DNA from 3 places in the Arthrobacter sp. GW822-FHT05G07 genome. Region 1 is predicted to be linked to each of the others. Evidence: predicted binding sites of a transcription regulator. Region 1 holds the regulator's gene; each other region holds the start of a gene.
What was found. The regulator HrcA, encoded in region 1, represses chaperone genes, less so after heat shock. The targets are predictions, from matches to a motif close to TTNGCACTCGNNNNNNNCGAGTGCNAA.
Positions count from the first base shown of each region.

Region 2: the regulator HrcA is predicted to act here: its motif matches at 2,771-2,797, upstream of groL (chaperonin GroEL).
Region 3: the regulator HrcA is predicted to act here: its motif matches at 2,374-2,400, upstream of groES (co-chaperone GroES).

Region 1 is NZ_JBXALT010000005.1:243,625-248,122, forward strand. It holds gene AC1RJY_RS10350 (DUF4870 domain-containing protein) at 1-31, opposite strand, end outside; gene AC1RJY_RS10355 (DUF3097 domain-containing protein) at 154-1,005, opposite strand; gene hrcA (heat-inducible transcriptional repressor HrcA) at 1,197-2,204, shown strand; gene dnaJ (molecular chaperone DnaJ) at 2,255-3,382, shown strand; gene AC1RJY_RS10370 (16S rRNA (uracil(1498)-N(3))-methyltransferase) at 3,385-4,152, shown strand; gene AC1RJY_RS10375 (GerMN domain-containing protein) at 4,165-4,498, opposite strand, start outside.
Region 2 is NZ_JBXALT010000001.1:549,723-554,220, forward strand. It holds gene AC1RJY_RS02420 (RNase H family protein) at 1-737, opposite strand, end outside; gene groL (chaperonin GroEL) at 962-2,587, opposite strand; gene AC1RJY_RS02430 (cold-shock protein) at 2,911-3,114, opposite strand; gene AC1RJY_RS02435 (LytR C-terminal domain-containing protein) at 3,287-3,907, opposite strand; gene AC1RJY_RS02440 (DUF3263 domain-containing protein) at 3,957-4,292, opposite strand; gene AC1RJY_RS02445 (uracil-DNA glycosylase) at 4,399-4,498, shown strand, end outside.
Region 3 is NZ_JBXALT010000008.1:257,268-261,765, reverse strand. It holds gene AC1RJY_RS15725 (helix-turn-helix transcriptional regulator) at 1-76, opposite strand, end outside; gene groL (chaperonin GroEL) at 238-1,851, opposite strand; gene groES (co-chaperone GroES) at 1,937-2,233, opposite strand; gene AC1RJY_RS15710 (hypothetical protein) at 2,425-2,787, opposite strand; gene AC1RJY_RS15705 (THUMP-like domain-containing protein) at 2,855-4,084, shown strand; gene AC1RJY_RS15700 (shikimate 5-dehydrogenase) at 4,089-4,498, opposite strand, start outside.

The sequences.
Region 1 (4,498 bases):
TGCCCGGTTCTTCAGGAGCGTTATCTGCCACGGTGTCTTCCCTTTGCTGTAAAGATGCTGCGGTGTTGCTGTCCCAGAATACCGGCCCCAACGTGCTTCCCGGGACCAACGCCCCTTTGACACGGTGGTTGATGTTCCTTCGTGGACGTTGCCTCAGGGAACTGTCAGGAAATCGATGACTTCCTCAACGCGTCCCAGCAGCGATGCCTCGAGGTCGGCATACGTGCGTACTGCACCAAGGAGACGTTGCCAGCCCAAGCCTATGTCCTCGGCAGTCTCGTGGGGCCAGCCGAACGCGCTGAGGATTCCCGTCTTCCAGTCGATCCCGCGGGGGACTTCCGGCCATGCCTCAATGCCCAGGACCTTTGGCCGGATGGCCTGCCAGACGTCCACGTAGGGGTGGCCGACAATCAAAACGTTTCCTGCAGCCCCCGGTACCGTCATGGCATCGGCGGCGATGCGCGACTCTTTGGAGCCGGGGACAAGGTGGTCCACCAAGATGCCGAGTCGGCGACCCGGCCCGGGGTTGAAGGCAGCGATGGCCGACTTCAGGTCGTCTACGCCATGCAATGGCTCCACGACGATGCCTTCCACGCGGAGATCGTCACCCCAGACCTTCTCGACGAGTTCGGCGTCGTGCTTTCCTTCCACCCAGACGCGGCTCGCCTTGGCCACCTGGGCACGTTGGCCCTGTACCCTCACGGATCCGGAGGCTGTCCGGGTGGAAGGGGCGGCAGAGGCGGCAGGGCGGGCAGCAGGAGGCATAAGCCGTATGGCCTGGCCCTCCAACAGGAACCCGTATCCGAGCTGGAAAGATTTGGTCTTTCCGCGCCGGTCCTCAAGGGAGACCACATGCATTCCGCCCGATTTCTCAACGCGGGTGACTTCGCCCACCCAGCCGGACTGGACGTCCTCGAGGACCATTCCCCGCTGGACGGCTACTTCCGGCAGCTGCTTTTTGGCTGGAGCGGACAGATCCTGCGGTCCCCAATTGTCGAAAGCCAAGGGATTCCTACCTTTGTGCTGGTTTATGGTGCGGGCCGAAGCCGGCCGCGGCAGGTTTCAATGCTAGCAACGGGGTGGCTCATACTAGACTTGTTAGCACTTGGGCATGTTGAGTGCTAAGTGTGGTGGTCCGATTGAGATCCCGCGTTGACCGGTCCCAGGGACCATGGCAGTCGTCAGGAGGTGGAGCAATGAGTGAGCCGCGCAAGCTTGAGGTGCTGCGTGCCATCGTTGAGGATTACGTGCATTCCAGGGAACCTGTCGGTTCGAAGGCCCTCGTGGAGCGGCACCATCTTGGCGTTTCCAGTGCCACCATCAGGAACGACATGGCTGTCTTGGAAGAGGAAGGCCTCATCGCGGCCCCCCACACCAGTGCAGGGAGAATCCCTACGGACAAGGGCTACCGCCTGTTCGTCGACCGCATTTCGCAGGTAAAGCCGCTCTCGGCCGCCGAACGCAGGGCCATCCATTCGTTGCTAGAGGGCCCCGATGAGGTTGACGACATCCTGGAGCGCACCGTAAGGCTCCTGTCGCAGCTGACCAATCAGGTGGCCGTCGTGCAGTATCCGCATTCCAACCGCGCACTGGTCCGTCACGTGGAGTTCGTCCTGTTGGGCCCAAAGCAGGTGCTCGTGGTCCTCATCGCGGACACCGGCAGCGTAGGGCAGAAGGTCATCGACGCCGGCTCGGACGTAAGCAACGAAGCCTTGATGCTCCTGAGGTCCCGCTTCCTCGGCAGCATTGCCGCCACGCAACTGGCTCTCTTGCCGCAGGTGCTCCCATCGGTAGTTGCCCTGTGCCCGCCGGAGCTCCGCAGCCTGGCGCAGACGTTGGCCCAGGGGCTCCAATCGCTCAGTGACACCAGCCGAGAAGAGCGCATCCTGATGGCAGGAACGGCCAACCTTGCGCGCTCCAACGTGGATTTCCCCCTGAGCATCGGTCCCGTGCTGGAAGCACTCGAGGAACAAGTTGTCATGCTCCGGTTGTTGTCCGATATGGGGGATGACCCCCGCGGAGTCACTGTGAGCATTGGACGCGAGAATCCGTACGACGGCTTGGCTGAGGCATCCGTCGTGGCTACGGGCTACGGCTCCGGCGCCAAGGTGGGGATTCTCGGTCCCACACGCATGGACTATCCCACCACCATGGCAGCCGTTCGTGCCGTGGCCCGTTACCTTTCCCGCATTCTCGGCGGCTGAACACCGGTCCGAGGAAACATCCGCAGTACAACAAGGAAGAGATACCGACTTTGAGCAGCCACTATGACGTTTTGGGAGTCTCGCCGGAAGCCACCGGGGAAGAGATCAAAAAGGCGTACCGCAAGTTGGCGCGGAAACTGCACCCCGACGTAAACCCCGGTGAGGATGTCGCGGAACAGTTCAAGGCCGTGACCCACGCTTACGAAGTGTTGTCAGACCCCCAGAAACGCCGGGTCTACGACGCCACGGGCAATGAGAACGGCACCGACAACGGTTTCGGTGGCGGCTATTCCGGCCAGGGTTTCGCGTTCCAGGACATCTTCGACACCTTCTTTGGTGGAGGCGGTGGCCACGGTGGACCGGCTTCCCGTGTCCGTCGCGGCCAGGACGCGCTCATCAGCGTCCGCATCGACCTGAAGGACGCCGTGTTCGGCGTCAACAAGAAGCTTGAAGTGGACACCGCCGTGGTCTGCCCCACCTGTGATGGCAGCTGCTGCCGCCCGGGCACCCATCCGGAGCGCTGCGACATTTGCGGTGGCAGTGGCCAGGTTCAGCGGGCTGTCCGATCCATCCTCGGCCAGGTCATGACCACCGCCCCCTGCGGTTCCTGCGAAGGCTTCGGCACCGTTATCAAGGATCCCTGCAACGAGTGCAACGGGCAGGGCCGTATCCGCAGCCGCCGTTCCCTCACCATCAAGGTCCCGGCAGGCGTCGCAACCGGTACGCGCATCCAGCTGTCCGGACAGGGTGAAGCGGGGCCCGCAGGTGGTCCTGCAGGTGACCTCTATGTAGAGATCCGGGTTAACAACGACGCCATGTTCATGCGTGAAGGCGACGACCTTCACGCCACGCTCAGCGTGCCCATGACGGCGGCCGCGCTGGGAACCGAGCTGCAGCTGGACACTTTCGACGGCGCACAGGACATTGATGTGAAGGCCGGCACGCAATCGGGAGAAGTCATTACCCTCCGCGGCCTGGGTGTCACGCACCTCCGGGGCTACGGCCGTGGCGACCTCAAGGTGCACCTGCATGTGGAGACGCCCAGCAAGCTCGACCCCGCCCAGGAAGAACTCTTGCAGCAGCTGGCCAAGCTGCGTGGCGAGCAGTTTACGGAAGGAAAGCTTGTGGCCAGCGGCGGTATGTTCGCAAAGCTGCGGGACAAGCTCGGTAACCTGTAGCGGTGAGCAATCCTGTTTTCTTCACGCCGGCGGGTTCCCTCGGTCAGGTAGTCCCTGGTTCCACCTTCGTCCTCGAGGGTGCAGAGGCCCGGCATGCTGTCACGGTTAAGCGCCTGACCACAGGCGAGCCCGTGGATATTGCAGATGGTGCCGGCGTGCGGCTGACAGGGACAGTGGTCGACGCCGGATCCAGCACCTTGACGGTTAAGGCCTCCGAAGTGCTGTTCGAGGAGCAACCGGAGGTCCGGCTGGTGCTGGTCCAGGCCCTGGCTAAAGGCGACCGCGACGAACTCGCCATCGAGACTGCCACGGAACTCGGCATAGATGCTGTTATCCCCTGGCAGTCCGAGCGTGCAATCGTGCGGTGGAAGGGTGAGAGGGCCGCCAAAGCACATGCGAAGTGGCAGTCGGTGGTCACAGCCGCGGCCAAGCAGGCGCGGCGTGCCTGGATTCCCGAGGTGCGGTCCATTGTGGATACCGTTGCTTTGGCCAAGGCCGTAGCGGACGCTGACATGGCCATCATCCTGCATGAAGACGCCAAGAACCCCCTGAGAACTGTCCTTGAAGAGTTGGCGGCGTTACCTAACGAAGGTAAGCCGCGCGAAGTTCTCTTGATCGTGGGACCTGAGGGCGGAATCTCACCGCGTGAAGTAACTCGGCTCAGCGACTCGGGCGCGGTGACGGCCCTCTTGGGTCACCATGTCTTGCGGTCGTCGACGGCGGGACCAGCCGCCGTCGTTCTTGCCAGTGACGTTCTGGGCCGCTGGTAGTCAGCCCGCAGACTAACCGACGTTGAACAAGCGGGTATCGGTGCTCGTTTCGATGGTTGCGCCCGCTTCATCGACTTGTGAAACCCGCAGCTCATACTTTCCGGTCTTCAGCGTGGCGCTGAAAGTGAAAAGACCATATTGTCCCGGCTCACCGGTTGCCTTGGTCTGGCCTGTGAGCAGGCTGGTCTTTTCGCCCTTGCCGTCGTCTTGGAGGATCTGCCAGCTGACGGGCCTTGAGCTGTCGGTGCTGCGGCCATTGAATTTGACTACACCCGCGGGCAAGGATGTTTCCTCCTGCGGATCGATAATCCACAGCGGTGCCACCAAAGATGCGTTCCGCTCCATG
Region 2 (4,498 bases), on a different contig from region 1:
AGTTCACTGAAAAGATCAGCTTGGCCAAACATGCCGGACTCGCCAAAGAGTGTCGGCTCAAAGTGCGGCCGGGAGCTGCGGTCAGCCTTCGGGGGTGCAGAACCGACGGCTGCCGGGGAGACTCCGGCGGCAGCGGTTGCCGGGACGGGCATGGACGAACGGGCCTGTACGCGCTCTTCCGCACGCGGCTGAGACTCAACATCCGCCTGTGCCTTGCCTTGCACCTGAGCCTTGGTCTGTGCCTGTGCCTGTGCCGTACCCTCCCCCTGCGCACCGGGGAACCCAGGGCCGGCCCTGTGCGCTACGCCCTGCTGGTAGGCCGTGGCAACTGCGCGAGCACGCTCGTCTGCGGCCTCGTTGAGGTCGTGGCCCGCGTGGCCCTTGACCCATTCGAAGGTGTATTTGCGGCCAACGATCGCTTGGTCAATGTCTTTGAGAAGGTCCACGTTCAGCACGGGCTTGCCGTCTGCCTTCCGCCAGCCCTTCCGTTTCCAACCCGGCATCCACTTGGTGATGCAGTTGATGACGTATTGGCTGTCGCAAAGGATCAGCAGCTCTTCCTGCGGCACGTGGGCCGTGGACCGGAACAGGTCCAGGACGGCCATCAGTTCACCCTGGTTGTTGGTACCGTGCGGCCAACCTCCTGCTCGCCAACAGGAGTCATCAACGTACCAGGCCCAACCGGCCGGCCCAGGATTACCGAGGGCGGAACCATCGGCGGCAGCAATAATCGTCATGGGTTAATCCTGCCAGACCACACCGACACTGAAACCGTGATAGTACCCAAGTGAGTCGTAGTAGATGCCGTTTTGAACACTCAATAGGGCATCTGCTGCTACCTACTTGGGTGACGCAGCCAGGGGTGCCGACGCAGAACGGCGGTCCCCACCACATGGTGAGGACCGCCGTCGTCATGCTGTTCAGCGTGAGGCTGGGCGCTGTATCGCTACAGCAGGGAGGCTTAGAAGCCGCCCATGCCGCCCATGTCGTCGCCGCCGGGAGCCGGAGCGTTCTTCTCCGGCTTGTCGGCAACTACGGCCTCGGTGGTCAGGAAGAGACCAGCGATGGAAGCAGCGTTCTGGAGAGCCGAGCGGGTGACCTTTACGGGGTCGTTGACGCCGGCAGCCAGAAGGTCTTCGTAGACACCCGTGGCAGCGTTCAGGCCGTGGCCGGAAGGCAGGCCGCGAACCTTGTCCACCACAACGCCCGGCTCGAGGCCGGCGTTGAAGGCGATCTGCTTCAGCGGTGCGTCGATGGCAACCTTGACGATGTTGGCACCGGTTGCCTCGTCACCCTGGAGGGTGAGGTTGGCGAATGCCTTGGCGCCAGCCTGGATGAGGGCAACGCCACCACCGGCAACGATGCCTTCTTCAACAGCAGCCTTTGCGTTGCGGACTGCGTCCTCAATGCGGTGCTTGCGTTCCTTGAGCTCAACTTCGGTTGCGGCACCGGCCTTGATGACTGCAACGCCGCCGGCCAGCTTGGCCAGGCGTTCCTGCAGCTTCTCGCGGTCGTAGTCGGAGTCGGAGTTCTCGATCTCGGCGCGGATCTGGGCCACGCGGCCTGCGATCTGCTCGGCGTCGCCGGCACCTTCAACGATGGTGGTCTCGTCCTTGGTGACAACAACCTTGCGGGCGGTGCCCAGGAGTTCCAGGCCAGCGTTTTCGAGCTTGAGGCCAACTTCTTCGGAGATGACCTGACCACCGGTGAGGATGGCGATGTCGGCAAGCTGTGCCTTGCGGCGGTCACCGAAGCCCGGAGCCTTGACGGCAACGGACTTGAAGGTGCCACGGATCTTGTTGACGATCAGGGTGGCCAGGGCCTCGCCCTCGATGTCTTCGGCGATGATCAGCAGCGGCTTGTTGGACTGCATGACCTTCTCCAGAACCGTGACGAGTTCCTTCACGTTGGAGATCTTGGAGTTGACGATCAGGATGTACGGGTCCTCGAGGACCGTTTCCTGGCGCTCTGCGTCGGTGACGAAGTAAGCCGAGATGTAGCCCTTGTCGAAGCGCATGCCTTCGGTGAGTTCGAGCTCCAGGCCGAAGGTGTTGGATTCCTCGACCGTGATGACGCCTTCCTTGCCCACCTTGTCCAGGGCTTCGGCGATGAGGCTGCCGATTTCCGGGTCGCCGGCGGAGATGGAAGCCGTAGCTGCGATCTCTTCCTTGGTTTCGATTTCCTTGGCGGAGGCCAGCAGTTCGCTGATGACTGCCTCAACAGCCTTCTCGATACCGCGCTTGAGGGACAGCGGGTCGGCGCCGGCGGCAACGTTGCGCAGGCCTTCCTTCACCAGTGCCTGGGCCAGTACGGTTGCAGTGGTGGTACCGTCGCCAGCGACGTCATCCGTCTTCTTGGCAACTTCCTTGACCAGTTCTGCACCGATCTTCTCGTAAGGATCGTCCAGTTCGATCTCCTTGGCGATGGAAACACCATCGTTGGTGATCGTGGGGGCGCCCCACTTCTTTTCGAGGACGACGTTGCGTCCACGCGGGCCGAGGGTGACCTTGACGGCGTCTGCGAGGATGTTCAGGCCCCGCTCGAGGCCGCGGCGAGCCTCTTCATCAAATGCAATGATCTTGGCCATAACGGCGGTAGTCCTTTCGGGACAGTCGTTAAGAAGGTACCTGTCAGATGGGGTGCCCGCGACGGACGGTCCTTTGCTTGCGGCCTCTGTATGCCCCGCGCTCCGGACCTCACCCCACCAAGGTGTTTCTTGATCCTCCGCCGGTCCAATGCCTGTCCGCCGCCGGGGTTAGCCGGGCCGGGTTTAGCAGTCGAACCATAGGAGTGCTAAATCAATAATTAGCACTCGACCGGGGAGAGTGCAAGCAGAGATGCCACTTTGCTCTACATACAAAGGGATTTCAGCCGAGGGCTGACGTGACGGGCACGGATCCAGGAGCGGAACTACGCGACGCGAACACCTTCGGCTTGTGGGCCTTTCTGCCCCTCCCCCAGTTCGAACTCAACCCGCTGACCTTCTTCGAGGGCGCGGAAGCCATCCATCTGGATGGCGGACCAGTGCACAAAGACGTCGTCGCCGGATTCATCCACAGTGATGAAGCCGTATCCTTTTTCGGCGTTGAACCATTTGACGGTTCCCAAAGCCATGATGCCCACACTTTCGCAGTAGCCAAGACCGGTAGCCGGGATCTCCGTACCGGAATTAATCCACTGTAACCATTGTCACTGGCACCGCGCTGCTGTGGATGGCCAAGGCACCGCTTTTGTTATTGAGGCTTAACCGAGTTGGGGAATTTCAGCTGCGGAAGGGGCCTGGAGCTTATTGGTAACCGGGCCCGGCCACAACCACCAGCGGCTGTTGAACCTCGGGCGTTTCCACGATGGTCTGGATGCCCAGTAGCGTACCCAAGGCCTCCGCGTTGGCCTTCTGCTCGGGCGCGTTGTAGAAGATTACGGACGTCTGCTGCGGCAGTCCGCCCCAGTTTCCTACCGTGCTCAGCGCCCAACCGTCGCCCTGGACGAGGCCTGCCACACGCCCTGCCAAGCCCGCAGTCCCCGCGCCGTTGTACACAGCCACCGGAGTGCTCTTATCCACCGGCGCGGACGACGGGGTAGCAGAAGGAGATTCCGACGGCGTCGGTTCGCTGCTGGGTTCGCTGGAAGCGGTAGGTGCGCTGCTGGATTCGGTGGGTTCAGCGGACGGCGCCGTAGATGTCTGCTGGGGTGCCGGCGTCGTGGTGTTCGACGAAGCGCTGGGTGCTACCAGCCCAAGGTTGGGGAGGATCAGGAAGGCCACCAGCCCAAGCACCAAGGCCACTGCCCCAACGGTCAGGACCGGCCACAGAGTGGGGCGTGCGGTCTCTTGGGCGTCGCGGTGAACGCCTTGACGGGACGTGTTCTGCGGAACCCGGTCGAATTCGTCCTTGGCATATTTGGTCATGGTGAAGCCGTGTCCTTGCTGGTTGCTGCTGACAGATCAGCCTGGCGATTTACGCGTCGGACCCCAAGCGACGTGCAGTCCTCGCGCGCTGGCGGGACGTACGTAGTCTACGCAATCTCTTGACGAGCATGGGATCGTGGGCCAACGCGTCCTCGGTATCAATGAGCGCGTTCAGGATCTGGTAATAGTGTGTGGCGGAGAGATCGAACAGCTCCCGGATAGCCTGTTCCTTGGCCCCGGCGTACTTCCACCATTGCCGCTCCAGCGCCAGCATCTGCTGGTCCCGTTCACTCAACGGAGAGTCACTACGGGTCTCGGCCGCGAGGTCCTCAAGGGCAAAGCCGGTGCTCTGCGACGCCATCGGTTCCGGTACTGGTTCTGCCACGGCACACTCCTTCGACGCTTGATGGGGGAAAATGTCCTACCCCCATGTTACGGGCGAATAACAACGGTGTCATTCGCAGGCGCGGCGCCGCGCGGGAGACAATGGCGTGGTGACTGGTGAGGATGCACTCTTTGATCTTGAACCTGCCGACGCAGCTGACCCGGGCTTCACCGCCCTCCTTGAGCTGTCCCTCGAGGAGCTGATGG
Region 3 (4,498 bases), on a different contig from region 1:
AATCCAGAGCATCGCTCCAGCGATGCTCGGAGAACGCCGAGCGTCCCAGGTCCAAGGCTGTGGCAGGCATCGTCATGGCTCACCTTGCGGCGACGATGCACCCCGGTGACGCACCCAAGCCGCCGTATTAGCGTCAGGTTACCGCCGCCGTCGTACGCTCACAATAGCCGCCCCGCGCAAAGCCGCAGACAACAAAAGCCCCGGTCAACGTGACCGGGGCCTTTGTAAAACAGGCCGTTAGTGCTGGTGGCCTGCGTGTGCGTCTTCTTCCTCAGCCGGCTTCTCGGCAACCAGGGTCTCGGTGGTGAGAACCAGGGCAGCGATGGAAGCGGCGTTGCGGAGAGCCGAACGGGTGACCTTGACGGGGTCGATCACGCCAGCGGCGATCAGGTCCTCGTACTCGCCGGACTTGGCGTTGAAGCCGTGGTTGGCTTCGAGCTCGGAAACCTTGGCAACAACAACAAAGCCGTCGAAGCCTGCGTTCTGGGCGATCCAGCGCAGCGGCTGAACCAGGGCGCGGCGGACGATGCCCACAGCAGCTGCTGCGTCGCCTTCGAGCGCCTTCACGGCCGGGGACTCGTCCAGTGCCTTGAGGGCGTGGATGAGAGCGGAACCGCCACCGGAAACGATGCCTTCTTCGAGGGCTGCACGCGTGGAGGAAACTGCGTCCTCGATGCGGTGCTTCTTTTCCTTCAGCTCAACCTCGGTGGCTGCGCCAACCTTGATCACGCCGATGCCGCCGGCCAGCTTGGCCAGGCGTTCCTGCAGCTTTTCCTTGTCCCAGTCGGAGTCCGTCCGGGTGAGCTCAGCACGCAGCTGTGCAACGCGGTCGGCAACGTCCTGGGCCGTGCCGGCGCCGTCAACGATGGTGGTGTTGTCCTTGGTCACCGTGATGCGGCGCGCGGTACCAAGCACCTCCAGGCCAACGGTGTCCAGGGTCAGGCCGAGGTCCGGGGAAACAACCTGGGCGCCCGTGAGCGTGGCGATGTCCTGGAGCATGGCCTTGCGGCGGTCGCCGAAGCCCGGAGCCTTGACGGCAACAACGTTGAGCGTGCCGCGGATGCGGTTGACGATCAGCGTGGAAAGGGCTTCGCCTTCGATGTCTTCAGCGATGATGAAGAGCGGCTTGTTTGCCTGCAGGGCCTTCTCCAGCAGCGGCAGGAAGTCCTGCAGCGAGGAGATCTTGCCCTGGTTGATCAGGATGAGGGCGTCCTCAAGGACGGCTTCCTGGCGCTCAGCGTCGGTGACGAAGTACGGGGAAAGGTAGCCCTTGTCGAACTGCATGCCCTCGGTGAGGACCAGTTCGGTCTGGGTGGTGGAGGACTCTTCAATGGTGATCACACCATCCTTGCCAACCTTGCCGAATGCTTCAGCCAGCAGTTCGCCAACCTCGTCGCTCTGCGCGGAGATGGCTGCAACGCTGGCAACCTGGGTGCCTTCAACTTCGCGGGCGTTCTCCAGGAGGCGGGCGGCGACGGCTTCGACGGAAACCTCGATGCCGCGCTTGATCTCGCCCGGAGCTGCGCCGGCAGCAACGTTGCGGAGGCCTTCCTTGACCAGCGCCTGTGCCAGCACGGTAGCCGTGGTGGTGCCGTCACCGGCGACGTCGTTGGTCTTGGTGGCTACTTCCTTGGCCAGCTGTGCGCCAAGGTTCTCGTAGGGGTCGTCAAGCTCAACTTCGCGGGCGATGGTCACGCCGTCGTTGGTGATCGTGGGAGCGCCCCACTTCTTGTCCAGCACGACGTTGCGGCCGCGCGGGCCAAGCGTCACCTTGACAGTGTTGGCGAGCTTGTCGATACCGGCCTCAAGAGACCGGCGGGCAGCATCGTTAAAAGCAAGCTGCTTTGCCATGGTTGTGTCCTTTCAAGACAGAAAACCCGCACCGCTGACGGGTTGGAATGATTCCAACGCGGCGGCGGTGCGGGGCTCCGGGAAGTTACTTTACGACGATCGCAAGGACGTCGCGGGCGGACAGAACGAGGTACTCGTTGCCGCCGGTCTTGACTTCGGTTCCACCGTACTTGGAGTAGATGACGACGTCGCCAACAGCTACGTCAACCGGTACGCGGTTGCCGTTGTCATCGAAGCGGCCGGGGCCGATTGCAACAACTTCGCCTTCCTGCGGCTTCTCCTGTGCGGAGTCCGGAATTACCAGGCCGGAAGCCGTGGTCTGCTCTGCTTCGAGCGGGCGAACAACAATACGATCCTCAAGAGGCTTAATCGAGACCGACACTCGGACTCTCCTTTTCATGAGCTGATTCATGGACTAAGAACTAGGGTGCCGGAGCGTACAACCGTCGTCGCGGTGCCGGAAGACGCTTGGCGTGATTAGCACCCTCCGGGGGAGAGTGCTAACAAGACTCTATGTAAGCGTTAGCACTCGGTCAAGGTGAGTGCCAGCATTTCGTCATGGGTGAACGTTCGTCACCTGCCGGTGAGGTCGTCCAGATCGTAGTCTTCGCCGTCATCGTCTTCGTCCAGCGGAGCGTTGCCACGGTTCAGATACAGCACCACGGCGGCGGCAACGGCCATGACGCCGGAGATCACCAGCGTGATGATTCCACCGGTCCTGGCTCCGCTGTAAAGTTCGCGGATGCCTCGCGCTTCATCCGTGGCGTCATTGACGCTTTTGCCAGCGACGGAGTAGGTGGCGGCATTGAAGGAATCCAACGCGAAGATAATGACGAGCAGGCCGATGCACACCACCGCGATCACTCCCCCTGCTATGAGGGCGGGGCGCGCGAATTTTGCCATGGTTGAGGGGTGCGGGGCTGCGTTGTCTTCCATGAAAACAACCTTATCGGGCTGATTAGCCGGTCACGCTGTCAAGTGCCGCGCCGTTAGGCTTGATCCCATGCCTCACGCACCGCAGGAACAGATCGCCCCCTTGCTGACCACTGAAGGATGGGAACTTCTTGCCTCCCTGGGGCCCTACCGGGAGGCCGATTCGTTCAGCGTCAACGCGCACCTTCGGAAGGCCGGTCACTCCCCCGAACTCGTGGCCGCGGTGCTCACGCAATCCCGGCTGCGGACACGCGCAGAGGCAAAGTTCGGCGAGTTTGCCCGGCAGATGCTGTTCACCCAAGCCGGTTTGGAACAGGCCACGCGATTGAACGTCGCAGCCCGGCACGCGGAGCGCTTTGCGAAGGCCGGCATCTCGCACGTTGCAGACCTCGGCTGCGGCCTTGGCGCCGATTCCATGGCGATGGCGTCAATGGACATTTCCGTGACCGCCGTTGAGATGGATGAAACCACTGCCGCCTGCGCCACCATCAATCTCATGCCCTTCCCGCATGCCACCGTGGTGCATGCGGATGCAACCTCCGTAGAGTTGGACGGGATGGACGGGGTATGGCTGGATCCTGCCCGCCGAACCACGTCCACGTCCGGAACCAAGCGGATTTGGGATCCTGAAGCCTTCTCTCCCCCGCTGTCCTTCGTAGAACGTCTGGCGGCGACCGGCCGCGCTATCGGCGTCAAGATGGGTCCCGGCATTCCCCACGACTCCGTGCCCCCAGGCTGTGAAGCCCAGTGGGTCTCAGTGGGCGGAGACGTCACCGAAGTGACCCTCTGGTTCAACGCTGTGGCGCGCCCCGGCGTGCGTCGGGCCGCGCTGGTGATCGGCAACCAGGGCGCCGCTGAAATCACCAGCGGCGCGGATTTCGACGGCGGTCCGGTAGCCGTCGTCGGGCCCGTTGAGGGCTTCCTCTACGAACCGGATGGTGCGGTGATCCGCGCAGGACTGGTGGCCGACGTCGCCGAAAGGCTGGGCGGGCACCTCGTGGACGAGCACATCGCCTACATCTGCGCCCCCGAGCTTCACGACACCCCTTTCGCCCGCGCCTTCAAGGTGCTTGAGGTGATGCCGTACAACGTCAAGGCCCTGAAGGCCTGGGTGAAAAACCAGGGCATCACTGTGCTGGACATCAAGAAGCGCGGCACTGCCGTGACGCCGGAAGAACTTCGGAAGCAATTGCTGCCTGCCAAGCCCGTCAAAGGCAAGGATGCGAAAACAGCCACCCTGGTCCTCACCAGGATCGGCGAGGAAAGAGTGGCTGTTGTCGTGGAGCCGGTGACGGCCTAGAGCGTCAGCGGCGCGAGAACTCCGAGGCTTCCCGGACCTGCTCGGCGCTAGGTCGCACACCCGTGTAGAGGACAAACTGCTCCTCAGCCTGGATGGCGATGACCTCGGCACCCGTGATCACAGGCTTACCGGCGGAGCGTGCGGCGGAGATAAGGGGCGTCTCCGAAGGCAAGGCGACGACGTCGAACACCACCTGTGCAGCGGCGATCGTGGCGTCGTCGAAGGACTGGGCGGTTTCATCCGCACCAGCCATTCCCAGCGGCGTGACGTTAATGATGAGATCGGCTGTGGAGCCGTTGACGTCATCCTGCCAAGCGAAGCCGTAGAGATCTGCCAGCGCGCGGCCGGTGTCCTCGTTGCGGGCCACGATGGTGACGGCGGTGAACCCGGCGTCCCGAAGTGCTGCGGCTACGG